DNA from 2 places in the Rhizobium sp. 1399 genome. Region 1 is predicted to be linked to the other one. Evidence: predicted binding sites of a transcription regulator. Region 1 holds the regulator's gene; the other holds the start of a gene.

Region 1 (7,567 bases):
TATGGTTCAGATCGCGCCCAGGCACCAAGCAAGAATCGACTTCTGCGCATGAAGACGGTTTTCCGCTTCATCGAAGACCACGGATTGCGGGCCATCGATCACTTCGTCCGTCACCTCCTCACCGCGGTGAGCGGGGAGGCAGTGCATGAACAATGCGTCTTTGCCGGCCTGCGCCATCAAATGCGCATTGACCTGATAAGGCTGGAAGACATTGTGACCGCGAGCCCGATGTTCCTGATTCATGGAGACCCAGGTATCGGTCACCACGCAATCGACGCCGGCGACCGCACGGTCAGCATCATGGTAAAGCATGATTTCGGCGCCCTCATTGCGGGCCCAGTTCAGATAGTGATCCTTCGGCTCGGAACCAAGGGGTACTGCCATGTTCATGCGGTAGCCGAAACGGGCAGCCCCCTCCACCAGGGAATGCAGCACGTTGTTGCCGTCACCCGTCCAGGCGATCGTCTTGCCCTTGATTGGGCCGCGATGCTCTTCAAAGGTCATGATATCGGCCATGATTTGGCAGGGATGGGTATCATCCGTCAGCGCGTTGATGACCGGCACGGTCGCATGCTCAGCGAGCTCCAGCATACGGTTGTGGTCGGTCGTGCGGATCATGATCGCGTCGACATAGCGCGACAGAACCTTGGCGGTGTCGCCGATCGTTTCGGCGCGGCCGAGCTGCATTTCAGTGCCCGATAAGAACAAGGTCTCGCCGCCGAGCTGGCGCATGCCGACATCGAAGGAGACGCGGGTTCGCGTGGACGGCTTCTCGAAGATCATGGCGAGCATCTTGCCGGCGAGCGGCTTGTCGGCCATGCCGGCCTTGAAAGCCTGCTTTCGCAGCTTGGCATCGTCCATGATGGTTCTGAGGTCGGATCCGGTGACGGCGGAAAGATCGAGGAAGTGTTTGGGGGAAGCCATTGTTCGTTACCTGCTACGCCCGCCGGCGGGCGGGGCATTGTCCTATCAAGCGGTCTTCTTGACCTTGGCGGCACGGATGTTTTCGGCAGCGCGTTCCAGACGGGAAAGACCCTCGCGCGCCTCCTCGGCGGTTACGACCAGCGGCGGCAGCAGGCGGATGACATTATCGCCTGCCGGGATCGCCAGAAGATGGGCTGCGCGGATTTCCTTCAGCAGCTCTGCCGAGGGAATGGCAGCCTTGACGCCGAGCAACAGCCCTTCGCCCCTGATATCTTCGATCACGTCGGGATAGCGATCCTTGAGCGATGCAAGGCCCTGGCGGAAGACGAGAGTGACATCACGCACATGCTGCAGGAAGCCCTCGGCCAGGATGACATCGAGCACCGCGTTACCGACAGCCATGGCCAGCGGGTTGCCGCCATAGGTGGAACCATGCGTGCCCGCCTTCATGCCGGAAGCGGCCTCTGCCGTCGCAAGGCAGGCGCCGAGCGGAAAGCCGCCGCCGATGCCCTTGGCAACCGCCATGATGTCGGGCGTTATACCCGACCATTCATGAGCGAAGAGCTTGCCGGTACGGCCGACGCCGGTCTGCACCTCGTCGAGGATCAGCAGCAGGCCATGCTCATCGCAGAGCTGGCGGAGCGCTTTCATGAATTCGGACGTTGCCGGGCGGACACCGCCCTCGCCCTGCACCGGCTCGATGAGGATGCCGGCGGTCTTGTCGGTAATAGCGGCACGGACAGCCTCGACATCGCCAAAGGGCACCTGATCGAAACCAGGGGTCTTCGGGCCGAAACCTTCGAGATATTTCTCCTGGCCGCCGGCGGCGATGGTCGCGAGCGTGCGGCCGTGGAAGGCGCCTTCGAAAGTAATGATGTGGAAGCGCTCGGGATGGCCCTTGGAGAACTGATAGCGGCGCGCCGTCTTGATGGCGCATTCGAGCGCCTCGGCGCCTGAATTGGTGAAGAACACCTTGTCGGCGAAAGTGGCATCCGTCAGGCGCTTGGCAAGCTTCTCCTGTCCCGACACCTCATAGATATTGGAGAGATGCCAGACCTTGTCGGCCTGATCCTTGAGAGCGGCCACAACGTGCGGATTGCCATGCCCCACGGAGGTAACGGCAACGCCCGCGCCGAAATCCAGATATCGCTCGCCCGTTTCGGTGATCAGCCACACGCCTTCGCCTCGCTCGAACCGCAGCGGGGCACGAGAATAGGTATCATAAAGCGGCGAGGCTTCAGCCATGGCGCAATCTCCTGGTCAGGCTCTGAGGCAATGGACTCCGGCTAAGAAAACCAGGCCCGAAAAATCAAAAATGCCGCCTTGCGGCGGCAGGGAGCACTATTTACTTTTCGCACTGCAATGTCAACAAAACTGAGGATTTAGCACATGCGTCAAGCCTCAAATCAGACTTGCAGGTCTATCAACAGCTAATGTTGCAGAAATGACTCTCCGGGGAAGCAAGTTGGGGAAAACCCTGAATTCGGATTCATCGGATTCACGCGACTCTTGTCACAGAGTCAGGCTCACACTAGGTTAAAGTTCAATTACTAGACTGCATGCGGCGGAACTAGTCACCAAAATTGATCAGGCGTTTCTTGCTTCGGAGACTTCCGAGGCAACGGTGAGGGATTCTGCCATCACCAACGCGAAAGGTGGAGACAGGGCAATGAACTGGACAGACGAGCGTGTCGAGAAGCTCAAGAAGCTTTGGTCGGAAGGGCTGAGCGCCAGCCAGATCGCTGCGCAGCTTGGCGGAGTGAGTAGAAACGCTGTTATCGGCAAAGTTCACCGGCTCAGTCTTCCCGGCCGCGCCAAGGCCGGCGGCACGGCGACCGCTGCGCGCGCACCGAAGCGCAATACGTCGGCTCCGCGCGCCCCGAACTATGCGTCTCGCATCACCACCCGCACCGTTACCCGCCAGCAGGGCGCAACGATGCTGAAGGAAGAGATCGAGATCGAAACGGTCGAGGAAATGGAATATGTGCCGGCCAAAAACGTGGTCGTGCCGATTTCGCGTCGTCTCGGCCTGACGGAACTGACGGAGCGCACCTGCAAGTGGCCGGTCGGCGATCCTCTGAAGGACGACTTCTACTTCTGCGGCTGCGACTCCCCGGATTCCTCGCCCTATTGCAACTATCACCAGCGCCTCGCCTACCAGCCGGTCAGCGAACGCCGAAAGGCTGTCCGGGTCGCCTGACCAGCGCCTTCTCAACAGATGCAGCATCCGCCGCCCCTCTTCGCTGACGCGCAGAGGGGCGTATTTTTTAGTCGGCACAGGAGGGCTGGAAAACGGCTCCTGACCACGATCTGCCGGGGGCCGATCTCTGCCTGCCGTTCACCATGCCTGACGATGCGAACTTGGCCCAACGCCGCCGATGCGTTTCAGCCCTAGACCGGTATGGAACGGTGGTGATGGCGCTGTAACGCGATTTTCTGATACAGATGCGGTATTCTCGTGGAGTAGCACGGCGCAAACAGTCGGTCAGGGGTGCCAATGGAGATCGATCCAAAGCGGATGGCAATGGGGTTCGTCGGGACGGGCACGATTACCGAGGCCGTCGTCACCGGATTGGGCAAGACAGCGTTTCGCGACACACCGGTAGTGCTGTCACCGCGCAGCGCAAGCGTCGCCGCCCGCCTTGCGGCGGCAAACCGGAATGTGTCGATCGCTTTGGGGAACCAGGATGTTCTCGACCGATCCGATCTCGTATTTGTGGCAGTGAGGCCGCAAATTGCCGAGGAGGTCATCCGCTCGCTCCGATTTCGGCCGGGCCACCATGTCATCAGCTTCGTCGCGGCCACGCCAATGGATCAACTGCTGGCGTGGATCGATCAGCCAGTTCGCCTGAGCCTGGCAATTCCACTTCCGTTCATCGCAGATCTTCAGGGCGCGACTGCGATCTACCCGCCCGACGAGGTTTCCCACGCCCTCTTTTCGGCGCTCGGAACGGCGATCCAGGTTGAAAACAGACCTGAGTTCGAACTTCTCGCGGTGGCGAGCTGCCTGATGGCCACCTATTTCGGCATCCTGGACGCGACGTCGACCTGGCTGCAGAGCCAAGGGCTTTCGAGAACGGCTGGCGACGCCTACCTCCGTCAATTGTTTTCCGGCCTCGCCCATGCTGCCCGTTCAAAACCTGTCGCGAGTTTTGATGAACTCATCGGCGAGCATTCGACCAAGGGCGGATTGAATGAACAGGTGCTCGAAAACTTTCGCGAGTTCGGCGGCACTGCGGCTCTGCAAAAGGCTCTTGATCGAGTTCTCGCACGCATTCGTCTGTAGAAAGCAGATTCTCTCGAGGTTCGCTTTCGGCGCCTGGTGTCGGCTTTCATAAGAAGCTAGGGGTGCCAGATAGACAAACGGGCCGCCCGGCAAAACCGAGCGACCCGTTCGTGACCTCCGATCACTCGGATCAGGCTTCCATGGAATATCCCGCGCCGCGGACGGTGCGGATGACATCCTGCATGTTGGAGAAGTTCAGCGCCTTACGCAGGCGTCCGACATGGACGTCGACGGTACGTTCGTCCACGTAGATATCGTGGCCCCAGACGCCATCCAGAAGCTGCGAGCGGGAGAAGACCCTGCCCGGCGACGACATCAGGAATTCGAGCAGGCGGAATTCGGTCGGGCCGAGACGGACTTCGCGGCTCTTGCGATGAACGCGATGGGTTTCGCGATCGAGCTCGATATCACCACACTTCAGAACGGTGGAGAGAACCTCCGGACGGGCGCGTCGCAGCATCGCCTTGACGCGGGCAACAAGTTCCGGCGTGGAGAAGGGCTTGACGACATAGTCGTCCGCGCCGGTCGAGAGACCGCGAACGCGTTCGCTCTCTTCGCCGCGTGCCGTCAGCATGATGATCGGCAGGCGCTCGGTCTCCGGCCGCATGCGCAGCCGGCGGCAGAGCTCGATGCCGGAAACGCCCGGCAGCATCCAGTCAAGGATGAGCAGGTCCGGCGTGCGCTCCTGAAGCCGGATTTCGGCCTCGTCGCCACGGAGGATCGTATCCACCTCGAAACCTTCAGCCTCGAGGTTGTAGCGGAGAAGCACACTCAGCGCCTCTTCATCTTCAACAACTGCAACTCTTGGGATCATGCGTGTCAGTCTCCTAATGCATGATCCTTAAACCGGGGGTGATTTAAGCAACGGACCATGCAGAAACTTGGAATTGGCTGCGACCTTTGCGCGCCCCAGCGCAGGGCGCGCACGCAATTGGCAGGTCCGGATTACTCCGTCACCGCACCGACGGTATTGGAGCTGTCGTCCTTCGGACGCTCACCCTCCGGCTGGGCGCCGGTTGCCATGTAATAGATCGTCTCGGCGATGTTGGTCGCATGGTCGCCGATGCGCTCGATGTTCTTGGCGCAGAAGAGAAGATGCGTGCAGCTCGTGATGTTGCGCGGATCTTCCATCATGTAGGTGAGGAGTTCGCGGAACAGCGAGGTGTACATCGCGTCGATCTCATCGTCGCGCTCGCGGATGGACTTGGCCTTGTCCGCAGAACGCGTCGTATAGACGTCGAGCACTTCCTTGAGCTGGACGAGCGCCAGTTCGGAGAGATGCTCGAGACCGCGGGCGAGCTTGCGCGGAACGCCGGTGCTTTGGACGGCGATGACGCGCTTTGCGGTGTTCTTGCCGAGGTCGCCGACACGCTCGAGGTCGGCGGCGATGCGGATCGAACCCATGATCTCGCGAAGGTCGGAGGCCATCGGCTGGCGACGGGCGATCGTGACGATCGCCTTGTCGTTGATTTCGCGTTCCGCGTGATCAAGGATCACGTCGTCGGAAATGACCTTCTGGGCGAGCGCAGTGTCGCCGTTGACCAGCGCACGGACGGCCTCGCCGACCATCTGTTCGGCAAGACCACCCATCTCGGAAATGCGCCGGGACAGGAATTTCAGATCGTCATCGTAAGCGGAAAAAATATGTGTCGATGCCATGGGGCTTTGTCCTCGAAAATCGGGAAGGCTTCACATCGCCAAAATCAGCCGAACCGGCCCATGATATAGTCCTGGGTGCGCGGATCGTCGGGATTGGTGAACATCTTGTCGGTGTCATTTTCCTCGACCAGGTTGCCGAGGTGGAACATTGCGGTACGCTGTGATACGCGCGCGGCCTGCTGCATGGAATGCGTCACGATGACGATGGTGTAGTTTTCGCGCAGCTCATGGATCAGCTCTTCGACCTTTGCAGTCGCGATCGGGTCGAGTGCCGAGCAGGGCTCGTCCATCAGGATGACTTCCGGGCTGACGGCAACGGCGCGTGCGATGCACAGACGCTGCTGCTGACCACCGGACAGGCCGGTGCCGGATTCATGCACGCGATCCTTGACCTCGTTCCAGAGGCCGGCGCGCTGCAGGCTCGTCTCGACGATCTGGTCCAGGTCGGCCTTGGACTTGGCAAGGCCATGGATGCGCGGTCCGTAAGAAACGTTTTCATAGATCGTTTTCGGGAACGGATTCGGCTTCTGGAACACCATGCCGACGCGGGCACGAAGTTCGACGACGTCGATGTCGGGATCGTAGATATCGTCGCTGTCGAGCGTGATCTTGCCGGTGACGCGGCAGCCATCGATCGTGTCGTTCATGCGGTTCAACGACCGCAGGAAGGTGGACTTGCCGCAGCCCGACGGGCCGATCAGGGCGGTCACGGTGTTTTCGCGGACGTTCAGATTGACATCGAAAAGCGCGCGCTTCTCGCCGTAATAAACGGAGACATCCTGACCGATCATCTTATACGGGACGTTGCTCATTTTCTGGTCCAGCGCCTTCTCGACTGCGGCTTCCGTCAACATGTTCATGATCTTTACTCCGTTTACCAGCGGCGCTCAAAGCGACGACGCAAGAGGATAGCTCCGATGTTCATGACGATCAGGAACAGGAGCAGGACGATGATGGCACCCGAGGTTCTTTCCACGAATGCGCGCTCGGCTTCGTTGGCCCACATGTAGACCTGGACCGGAAGTGCCGTGGAGGGATCGAGCGGAGTGGCCGGCGCCTGGGCGACGAAGGCGACCATGCCGATGAGCAGCAGCGGCGCGGTTTCGCCGAGTGCGTGGGCAAGGCCGATGATCGTGCCGGTCAGGATGCCGGGCATTGCAAGCGGCAGCACATGGTGGAACACCATCTGCATCTTCGAGGCGCCGAGGCCAAGGGCAGCCGCGCGGATCGACGGCGGCACGGCGCGCAGGGCCGCGCGTGTGGCGATGATGATCGTCGGCAGCGTCATGAGGGTCAGCACCAGGCCGCCGACCAGCGATGCCGAACGCGGCAGGCCGGCGAAGTTGATGAAGACCGACAGGCCGAGCAGACCGTAGACGATCGACGGAACGGCGGCGAGGTTGTTGATATTGACCTCGATCAGGTCCGTCAGCTTGTTCTTCGGCGCGAATTCCTCAAGGTAAATCGAGGCGGCGACGCCGATCGGCAGTGAAAGCACGAGAACGATCAGCATCAGGTAAAGCGAGCCGATGAGGGCGACGCCGAGACCTGCGGCTTCCGGACGGCTGGAATTGCCGTTGACGAAGAGGCCGGTGTTGAACGTCTTGTGGAGAGCACCGCTCGCCTTCAGCTCATTCATCCAGGCAACCTGCTTGTCGTTGACCTTGCGGTTCTTCTCATCGACCGAAAGATTGATCT
Region 2 (7,567 bases), 360 kb from region 1:
GCGAGGTTCATCAAGCGGGACTAATGCGATCCCAGAAGCAAGCCTGCAATGCGAAGGAAGAGCATGATGTTCGAGCTGAGGAATGTCACACGCCGGTTCGGAAAGAAGCTCGCTGTTGATTCCGTAACGCTGGACATTCCGCAAGGCCAGATGGTCGGCATCATCGGCCGTTCCGGCGCCGGCAAGTCCACGCTCCTGCGCATGATCAACCGCCTGCAGGAACCCTCCTCCGGCACCATCCATTTTGGTGGTGTCGAGGTTTCCGGCCTTCGCGGCCAGGCGCTGCGCAACTGGCAGCGCGACTGCGCGATGATCTTCCAGCAGTTCAACCTCGTGGCGCGCCTCGACGTACTCACCAACGTCATGCTCGGCCGCCTGAACCATCGCTCGACGATCCTCAGCCTGCTCAACGTCTTCACCCGTGAAGAGCGCATCCAGGCCATCGCAGCGCTCGAGCGCCTCGGCATCGAGCAGACGGCACTGCAGGCTGCCGGCACGCTTTCGGGCGGCCAGCAGCAGCGCGTCGCCATTGCCCGCGCGCTGATGCAGAACCCGAAGATGGTTCTGGCCGACGAGCCGATCGCTTCGCTCGACCCCTTGAATGCAAAGATCGTCATGGATGCGCTGCGTGACATCAACGAGCGCGAGGGCATTACTGTCATCACCAACCTGCATACGCTCGATACGGCCCGCAACTACTGCGAACGTATCGTCGGCATGGCGGGTGGCCGCGTCGTATTCGACGGCAAGCCCTCCGAACTGACCACCGAGGCCGTGAAGGAAATCTACGGCATGGACAAGGATGGCGCGGGCATCGACGAAACGATGACGTCGACAGCAATCAACATGGCTCCGGAAGGAGCCGAAAACCAATCCGCCGGCGCACAACCGCTGGCGCTGGCCGGTCTGTGAGAGGGACGGCCGCGATCGAATGCCCGCGTCAAGGGCACATTTCTTCTTAACAAAACGACCGAGCCCCGGTCATTCAGGAGAGAACCCATGTTGAAGAAAGCACTTTTTGCTGCGACGGCGATGCTGTCGCTCGCAGCCGGCGCTGCCAATGCCGCTGACCTCAAGGAATTCCGCGTCGGCATCCTCGGCGGCGAAAACGAAACCGACCGCCTGCGCAACTATGCCTGCCTTGCAGACCACCTGAAGCAGGAATTCGGCTTCGAGAAGGTTTCGCTCTTCCCGGCCGCCGACTATGACGGCGTCATCCAGGGTCTCCTCGGCGGCACGCTCGACTTCGCTGAACTCGGCGCTTCCGGCTACGCATCCGTTTACATCAAGGACCCGAAGGCTGTTACGCCGATCCTGACGACGCAGCAGAAGGACGGCTCCACGGGTTACTACTCGATCGGTCTCGCTCTGAAGTCCTCCGGCATCAAGACGATCAAGGACGCCAAGGGCAAGAAGCTCGGCTACGCCGATCCGGACTCCACCTCGGGCTACCTCGTTCCGCTGACGCAGATCCCGAAGGACACGGGCATGCCGAACGACAAGTTCTTCGCTTCCACGCAGTTCAACGGTGGACACGAGAACAACCTTCTCGCTGCCTACGACGGCAAGGTCGACGTTGCCGTTGACGATAGCTCGGGCATCGGCGACTTCAAGGACGGCTACACCTCCGGTACCTTCCGCAAGGAAGTCGACAAGGGCGCCGTCGATCCGAACAAGCTTGTTGAAGTATGGCGTTCGCCGCTGATCCCGAACGGCCCGCTCGTCGTTCGCAACGCTCTCGGCGAAGAGTGGCAGAAGAAGATCGCCGCCTTCTTCACGGCCCTGCCGGAGAAGGACCACAAGTGCTTCGCTGCTGTCGAAGGCGGTGATTACAAGGGCTATGTCCCGGTCAAGCACGATTTCTACAACGCTGTTGTAGAGGTTCGTAAGGCTGCTATCGGCGGCTGATTGCGCCATCCGTATACGGGGCGGCCGGCAACGGCCGCCCTTTTTCTTGTGACTACAGCGCCGCGCGTCAGACGCGCAAAGGACGCTGTAGAACTTTAAATTGCTGCATAATTTCATCCTTAAATCGAGCCCGATTTAAGGAATTATGCAGTAGGCGAGGCGTTCATGACTATTGCCGATACACAGCAGCATGTGCCGATGCAGAGCACGAAGGAAATCGCTACCGCCTGGGACAAGATGATCGCCCGGCGGCGCTTCTATACCGCTCTTGGTCTGGTGATCCTCATCGTTGCTTTCGTCAGCTCCGTGCGCTTTGCCGACGAGAGCAATGCCGGTCATTTCTTCGAGCGTCTTCCGCACCTCTTCGACTTCCTGAGCTGGCTCATTCCGAAAGACTGGACCGATGTCTGGCGCGCGCTTTTCGATATTGCGAGCCCGAATGACAAGGGTGGCGAAGAATTCAATTTCGCCAATGGCCGCGTCTATGTCTGGGGCAGCTTCTACATCCCCGAGTATTTCGAGCTGATGATCGTCACGATCAATATCGCGCTCGTTTCGACCATCATCGCATTCGTCTTCGCCGTTCCGCTCAGCTTCTTTGCGGCCCGCAATCTGACGAAGAACTGGCCTTTGCGCATTCTCACCAAGCGCATCATGGAATTCCTGCGCGCCTTCCCGGAAATCGTCATCGCCGGCCTGTTTTCGGCGATCCTCTCGATCGGACCGGTGGCGGCCATCATCGCGATCACGCTCCATACGATCGGCGCACTCGGCAAGCTCTTCTATGAAGTCGCCGAAAACATCGACATGAAACCGGACGAAGGCATGCGGGCCGTCGGCGCGAACTGGCTGGAGCGCGTGCGTTTCGCCGCTCTGCCGCAGGTCATGCCGAACTATGCGTCCTATGCGCTGCTGCGTCTCGAGATCAACGTGCGCGCATCGACCATCATCGGCGCCGTCGGCGGCGGCGGTATCGGTGAAGAACTCAAGCTTTCCATTTCCCGCGGTTTCGGCGCGAAGACCGTGGCGCTCGTGCTGCTGCTCTTCGTGACGATTGTCGCGGTCGACCAGTTCTCCGCCTGGCTGCGCCGCCGGCTCGTCGGCGAACACGCCTTCCTCCTGCAACATTGAGGCCGCCATGACGGTAATCGACGCAAACCGCATGCATGAGATCGAAACGCGCTACCCGGAATATTTCCACCGGTCCTTTCGCCAGCGTTTCGGTGGCCTGCTGATCGTTCTCGCGACGATCCTCTACGGCAGCTACGCCGTCTGGTTCTTCGACCTGCCGAAAGTCATCGCCGAAGCCCATTGGGAACGCTTCGGCATCTATATGAGCCAGTGGATCAGCTACGATGTGCAGCCGGAATTCCGTCTCGAGGATGATGGCACCATCCAGACACGTTACCCGCGCTTTTCGCCGCTTGGCGACGATCCGCATCCGGACTGGGTGAAGGCCAATGCCGATGGCAGCATCACGGTTCTCATCAGCGGCAGCGGCCGCACGGTGACCGTCAGCAAGAGCCAGACGGTGATCACAGCCCATGGCGTCACGGTGCCGGTCGACGTTACCAGTGGCGCGCCGAAGGTCGTCGGTCCGGTTCCGAACTGGATGACGGTCTATGACGATAACGTGCTCGCCAATCTTGGCTTTGCCGGCGATGTCAGCATCTCGGTCGATCGCGTGAAGGTGCGCAAGCGCTTCATCGGCTGGGCGAACTTTGTCTTCGACACGCAGTCGCCCTTTTTCGACAAGCCGGCAGGCGAAGTCATCAGCCTTATCGTTTCCGGCCCCCGCATCCATCCCGACCAGTCGAACCTGTCACTCGCCTTCGATAGTATCTGGAACAATAGCGAATGGCAGCATGGCGACGTCTGGACCAAGCTCATCCAGACCATTGTGATGGCCTTCCTCGGCACGCTGCTCGGCTCGCTCGCGGCCTTCCCGCTCGCCTTCATGGCGGCGCGTAACATCACGCCGAACAGGTTCCTCAATCAGGCTCTGAAACGCTCCTTTGATTTCCTGCGCTCGGTTGACATGCTGATCTGGGCCCTCTTCCTGACGCGCGCCTTCGGTCCGGGTCCGCTTGCCGGTTCCGGCGCCATCTTCCTCACGGAGACCGGCACGCTCGGAAAGCTCTATTCGGAAGGCCTTGAGAACATCGACAACAAGCCGCGTGAAGGCGTGAAATCGACAGGCGCCTCGACCGTGCTCGTTCATCGGTACGGCATCATGCCGCAGATCGTTCCTGTTATCGTCAGCCAGACGCTCTACCAGTGGGAATCAAACGTGCGCGGCGCGACGATCATTGGCGCCGTTGGCGCCGGCGGTATCGGTCTGAAGCTCTGGGAGGCCATGCGCACCAATTCCAACTGGGAAAACGTCGCCTACATGGTGATCCTGATCCTGATCGTCGTCTTCCTGTTCGACGCCGCATCGAACGCGCTGCGCCATCGCCTGATGGGCACCCAGGCCGGTCACTGAGCCCAAGTAAAAGATGATGACGGCCCTGCCGTCATCATCATTCTGTCATGGAAATCTTTTAGCCGGAGCGTGCTTGCGGTTTGCCGCCAAATCACTGCACATTGCCCTCCCCGTTCGGACGATCTCCAGGATAAAAGCCTTGCGCTACGCTCTCTATTTTTCACCGTCCAAGGATGATCCCCTGACGGATGCAGCCTCCGTCTGGCTCGGCCGCAATGCCTTTACCGACGAGACCTATCCTGCGCCCGAGTACGAGACGCTGCCGGCTCATGAACAATTCGAACTGACGGCCGATCCGCGCCGCTATGGCTTCCATGCGACGATCAAGGCGCCCTTCGAGCTTGCCTCCTCCGTGACCGAAAAGGACCTGATGGCGGTCGTCGAAGATTTCGCCGCCAACACGCCCGCCTTTGAAATCCCGGAGCTGGTGCTCGGCCAGCTTGGTCGCTTCTTCGCGCTTGTGCCGGGTTCGCTGCACCAACCGCTTCAGGATTTCGCGGCAAAGGTGGTAAAGTCTTTCGAACCATTCCGGGCGGCACTCTCCGAGGCCGATATTATCAGGCGCAAACCGGAAAGGCTCTCTGAGAGCCAGCGCAATAATCTCATGCGCTGGGGCTATCCATATGTCATGGATGACTTCGGCTTCCACATGACGCTGACCGGGCAGGTGCCGGAAGAGCGCGCGGAAGTGATGAAGGCGATCCTGACGGAGCGTTTCGCAGCTTTTACCGGCAGGCCGCTTCGCATTTCCGGCCTTGCCGTCTTTAGCGAGGAGGCGCGCGGCGCGCCTTTCAAAGTCCACACATGGCTGCCTCTTGCTGGCGCCAAAAGCTGAAAGATTTTCTGACATGAGCAAAGAAACCGTTCTCTCAAACGCCCGTATCGTTCTCGAGGACGATATTCTTTCGGGCTCCATTCTCATCCGTGACGGCAAGATCGCCGATATCTCGGGAGGCAGTTCGGTAGCCGGCGAAGACTTTGAGGGCGACTACGTCATTCCTGGCCTCGTCGAGCTGCACACAGACCATCTGGAAGGCCACTATTCGCCGCGTCCGGGCATCCGCTGGAACAAGACGGCGGCGATACAGGCCCATGACGCGCAGATCGTCACCTCGGGCATCACCACGGTCTTCGACTGCCTGCGCATGGGTGCTGATGAAGACGGTGGCTTCGAGCACGGCGAAATGCGCGAGATGGCCGACGCCATCCAGTCCGCCGAAAAGGAAGGGCGCCTGCGCGCCGAGCATCTCGTCCATCTGCGCTGCGAGGTTTCGGCCGACAACGTGCTGCAGCACTTCGCCGATTTCGAAAACGACCCTTATGTTCGTCTCGTCTCGCTGATGGATCATGCGCCCGGCCAGCGCCAGTTCCAGACAATGGACCAGTACGTCTTTTACTATCAGAAGAAGCGCGGTCTTTCCGATGAGGAGTTCGCCCGCTTCTGCGCCAGACGCATCGCCGAGTCCGATCGCAATTCGACGCCAAATCGTGACGCGATCTCCAAGGTCTGCGCCGAACGCGGAATCACCGTCGCAAGCCATGACGATGCCACATCTGCCCATGTCGATGAGGCGATTGAAAACGGCGTGCGCCTGGCCGAATTCCCGACCAGCATCGACGCAGCCCGGCTGTCGCATGAAAACGGCATGAGCGTGCTCATGGGCGCGCCGAACATCGTGCGCGGCAAATCGCACTCCGGCAATATCGCCGCGCGTGATCTGGCGCAGCTCGGCGTTCTCGACGTGCTTTCGTCCGACTATGTGCCACTCAGCCTGCTGCATGCGCCCTTCATTCTTGCCGACGAGGTTGAGGGCATTACTTTGTCGAAGGCAATTGCAATGGTGACGGCAACGCCAGCACGCACCGTCAGCCTCAACGATCGCGGCCGCATCGAAACCGGCCTGCGTGCCGATCTCGTCCGCGTCCACCGCTCGCACGGCGTGCCGGTGACCCGTTCCGTCTGGCGTGAAGGACGCCGTGTCGCATGATGATGTCACACGAACCCCATCCGGGCGCCGGTGCCGAACGCGGCATCATGGTCGTCGTCGTCGGTCCGAGCGGGGCTGGCAAGGACACGCTGATGAACCTTGCGGCCCGGCATTTCGATCGCCGGGAGGACGTGCATTTTGCCCGCCGCGTCATCACCCGTGAAGGCGATGCCGGCGGGGAGGATCATCTCGCCGTTTCGGATGCGGGATTCGCATCGATGGAGCAGTCCGGTGCCTTTGCCGTCTGGTGGGAAGCGCATGGTCTCAAATACGCCATTCCGGCGGAGGTTTCCGTCGCACTTTCCAAGGGCCACATTGTCGTTGCGAACGGTTCGCGTTCGGCGCTGCACCGTTTCCAGGCCGCCTTCCCGCGGCTGAAAGTCATCAATGTGACGGCCCGCCCGGAAGTGCTGGCCAGCCGCCTGGAAGCGCGCGGCCGCGAGACGCACGAGGACATCATGGCCCGCCTCGCCCGCGGCCCGCTGACGGTGCGCGGCGATTACGATGTCGTGGAGCTCGACAACAGCGACTCGCTGGAAGAGGCCGAGCGCAAGATGATCGATCTCCTGGACGGCTTCCTGAAGGAAATCGTCTGAACAAGATGAGGAGATGAGAATGGCCATTCAGGTCATCGACTATGACCCGGAATGGCCGTCTCTCTTCCGTCAGATCGTCGGCGAGCTTGAGCCGTTTCTCGCCGATCTCACCCCCGTCTTTCATCATGTCGGCAGCACATCCGTCCCCGGACTGGCGGCCAAGCCGAAGATCGACCTGCACGCCGCCTTTGAGAATGCGGATGCGCTTCCCGAGGCGATCGAACGTGTGCAATCGCTCGGCGCCTACACCTTCCATGGCGACAAGTACCAGCAGCAGACCTGGACCTTCACCAGCGGCAAGGGCTCGTACGGCGCGCGACTCTACGTCTGCTCGACGGATAATGCCGTTTTGCGAGACCGGATCGCGTTTCGCGACTATCTGCGCTCGCACACGGAACGAGCGAATGCCTATGCCGCCCTCAAGATGACGCTCATGAGCGAGGCAAATGACGATTGGGATTATTATACCGGCGGCAAGCGTGACTTTGTGCTCGAGACGCTGCGGCTGGCCTCTGAGGAGGGATAACCAGCCGCGCTCCGATTATTCGCCGTCGCCACGCCCCGAGACAATTTCACGCTTGCCGACATGG

What was found. Region 1 encodes PhoB, which activates phosphate uptake and scavenging genes when phosphate is short. Its sites were predicted from a motif close to TGTCATNNANCTGTCAT; they were not measured.
Region 2: the regulator PhoB is predicted to act here: its motif matches at 4,426-4,442, upstream of J2X71_RS05535 (DUF1045 domain-containing protein).

What each region holds. Positions count from the first base shown of each region.
Region 1 covers NZ_JAVDSU010000001.1:699,122-706,688, forward strand. The annotation lists gene argF (ornithine carbamoyltransferase) at 7-924, opposite strand; gene J2X71_RS03665 (aspartate aminotransferase family protein) at 970-2,169, opposite strand; gene J2X71_RS03670 (GcrA family cell cycle regulator) at 2,594-3,124, shown strand; gene J2X71_RS03675 (pyrroline-5-carboxylate reductase) at 3,422-4,210, shown strand; gene phoB (phosphate regulon transcriptional regulator PhoB) at 4,341-5,024, opposite strand; gene phoU (phosphate signaling complex protein PhoU) at 5,156-5,869, opposite strand; gene pstB (phosphate ABC transporter ATP-binding protein PstB) at 5,914-6,729, opposite strand; gene pstA (phosphate ABC transporter permease PstA) at 6,744-7,567, opposite strand, start outside.
Region 2 covers NZ_JAVDSU010000001.1:1,061,388-1,068,954, forward strand. The annotation lists gene phnC (phosphonate ABC transporter ATP-binding protein) at 67-912, shown strand; gene phnD (phosphonate ABC transporter substrate-binding protein) at 1,000-1,908, shown strand; gene phnE (phosphonate ABC transporter, permease protein PhnE) at 2,074-3,039, shown strand; gene phnE (phosphonate ABC transporter, permease protein PhnE) at 3,047-4,393, shown strand; gene J2X71_RS05535 (DUF1045 domain-containing protein) at 4,533-5,228, shown strand; gene J2X71_RS05540 (alpha-D-ribose 1-methylphosphonate 5-triphosphate diphosphatase) at 5,242-6,381, shown strand; gene phnN (phosphonate metabolism protein/1,5-bisphosphokinase (PRPP-forming) PhnN) at 6,381-6,977, shown strand; gene J2X71_RS05550 (GrpB family protein) at 6,997-7,503, shown strand; gene J2X71_RS05555 (DNA translocase FtsK) at 7,519-7,567, opposite strand, start outside.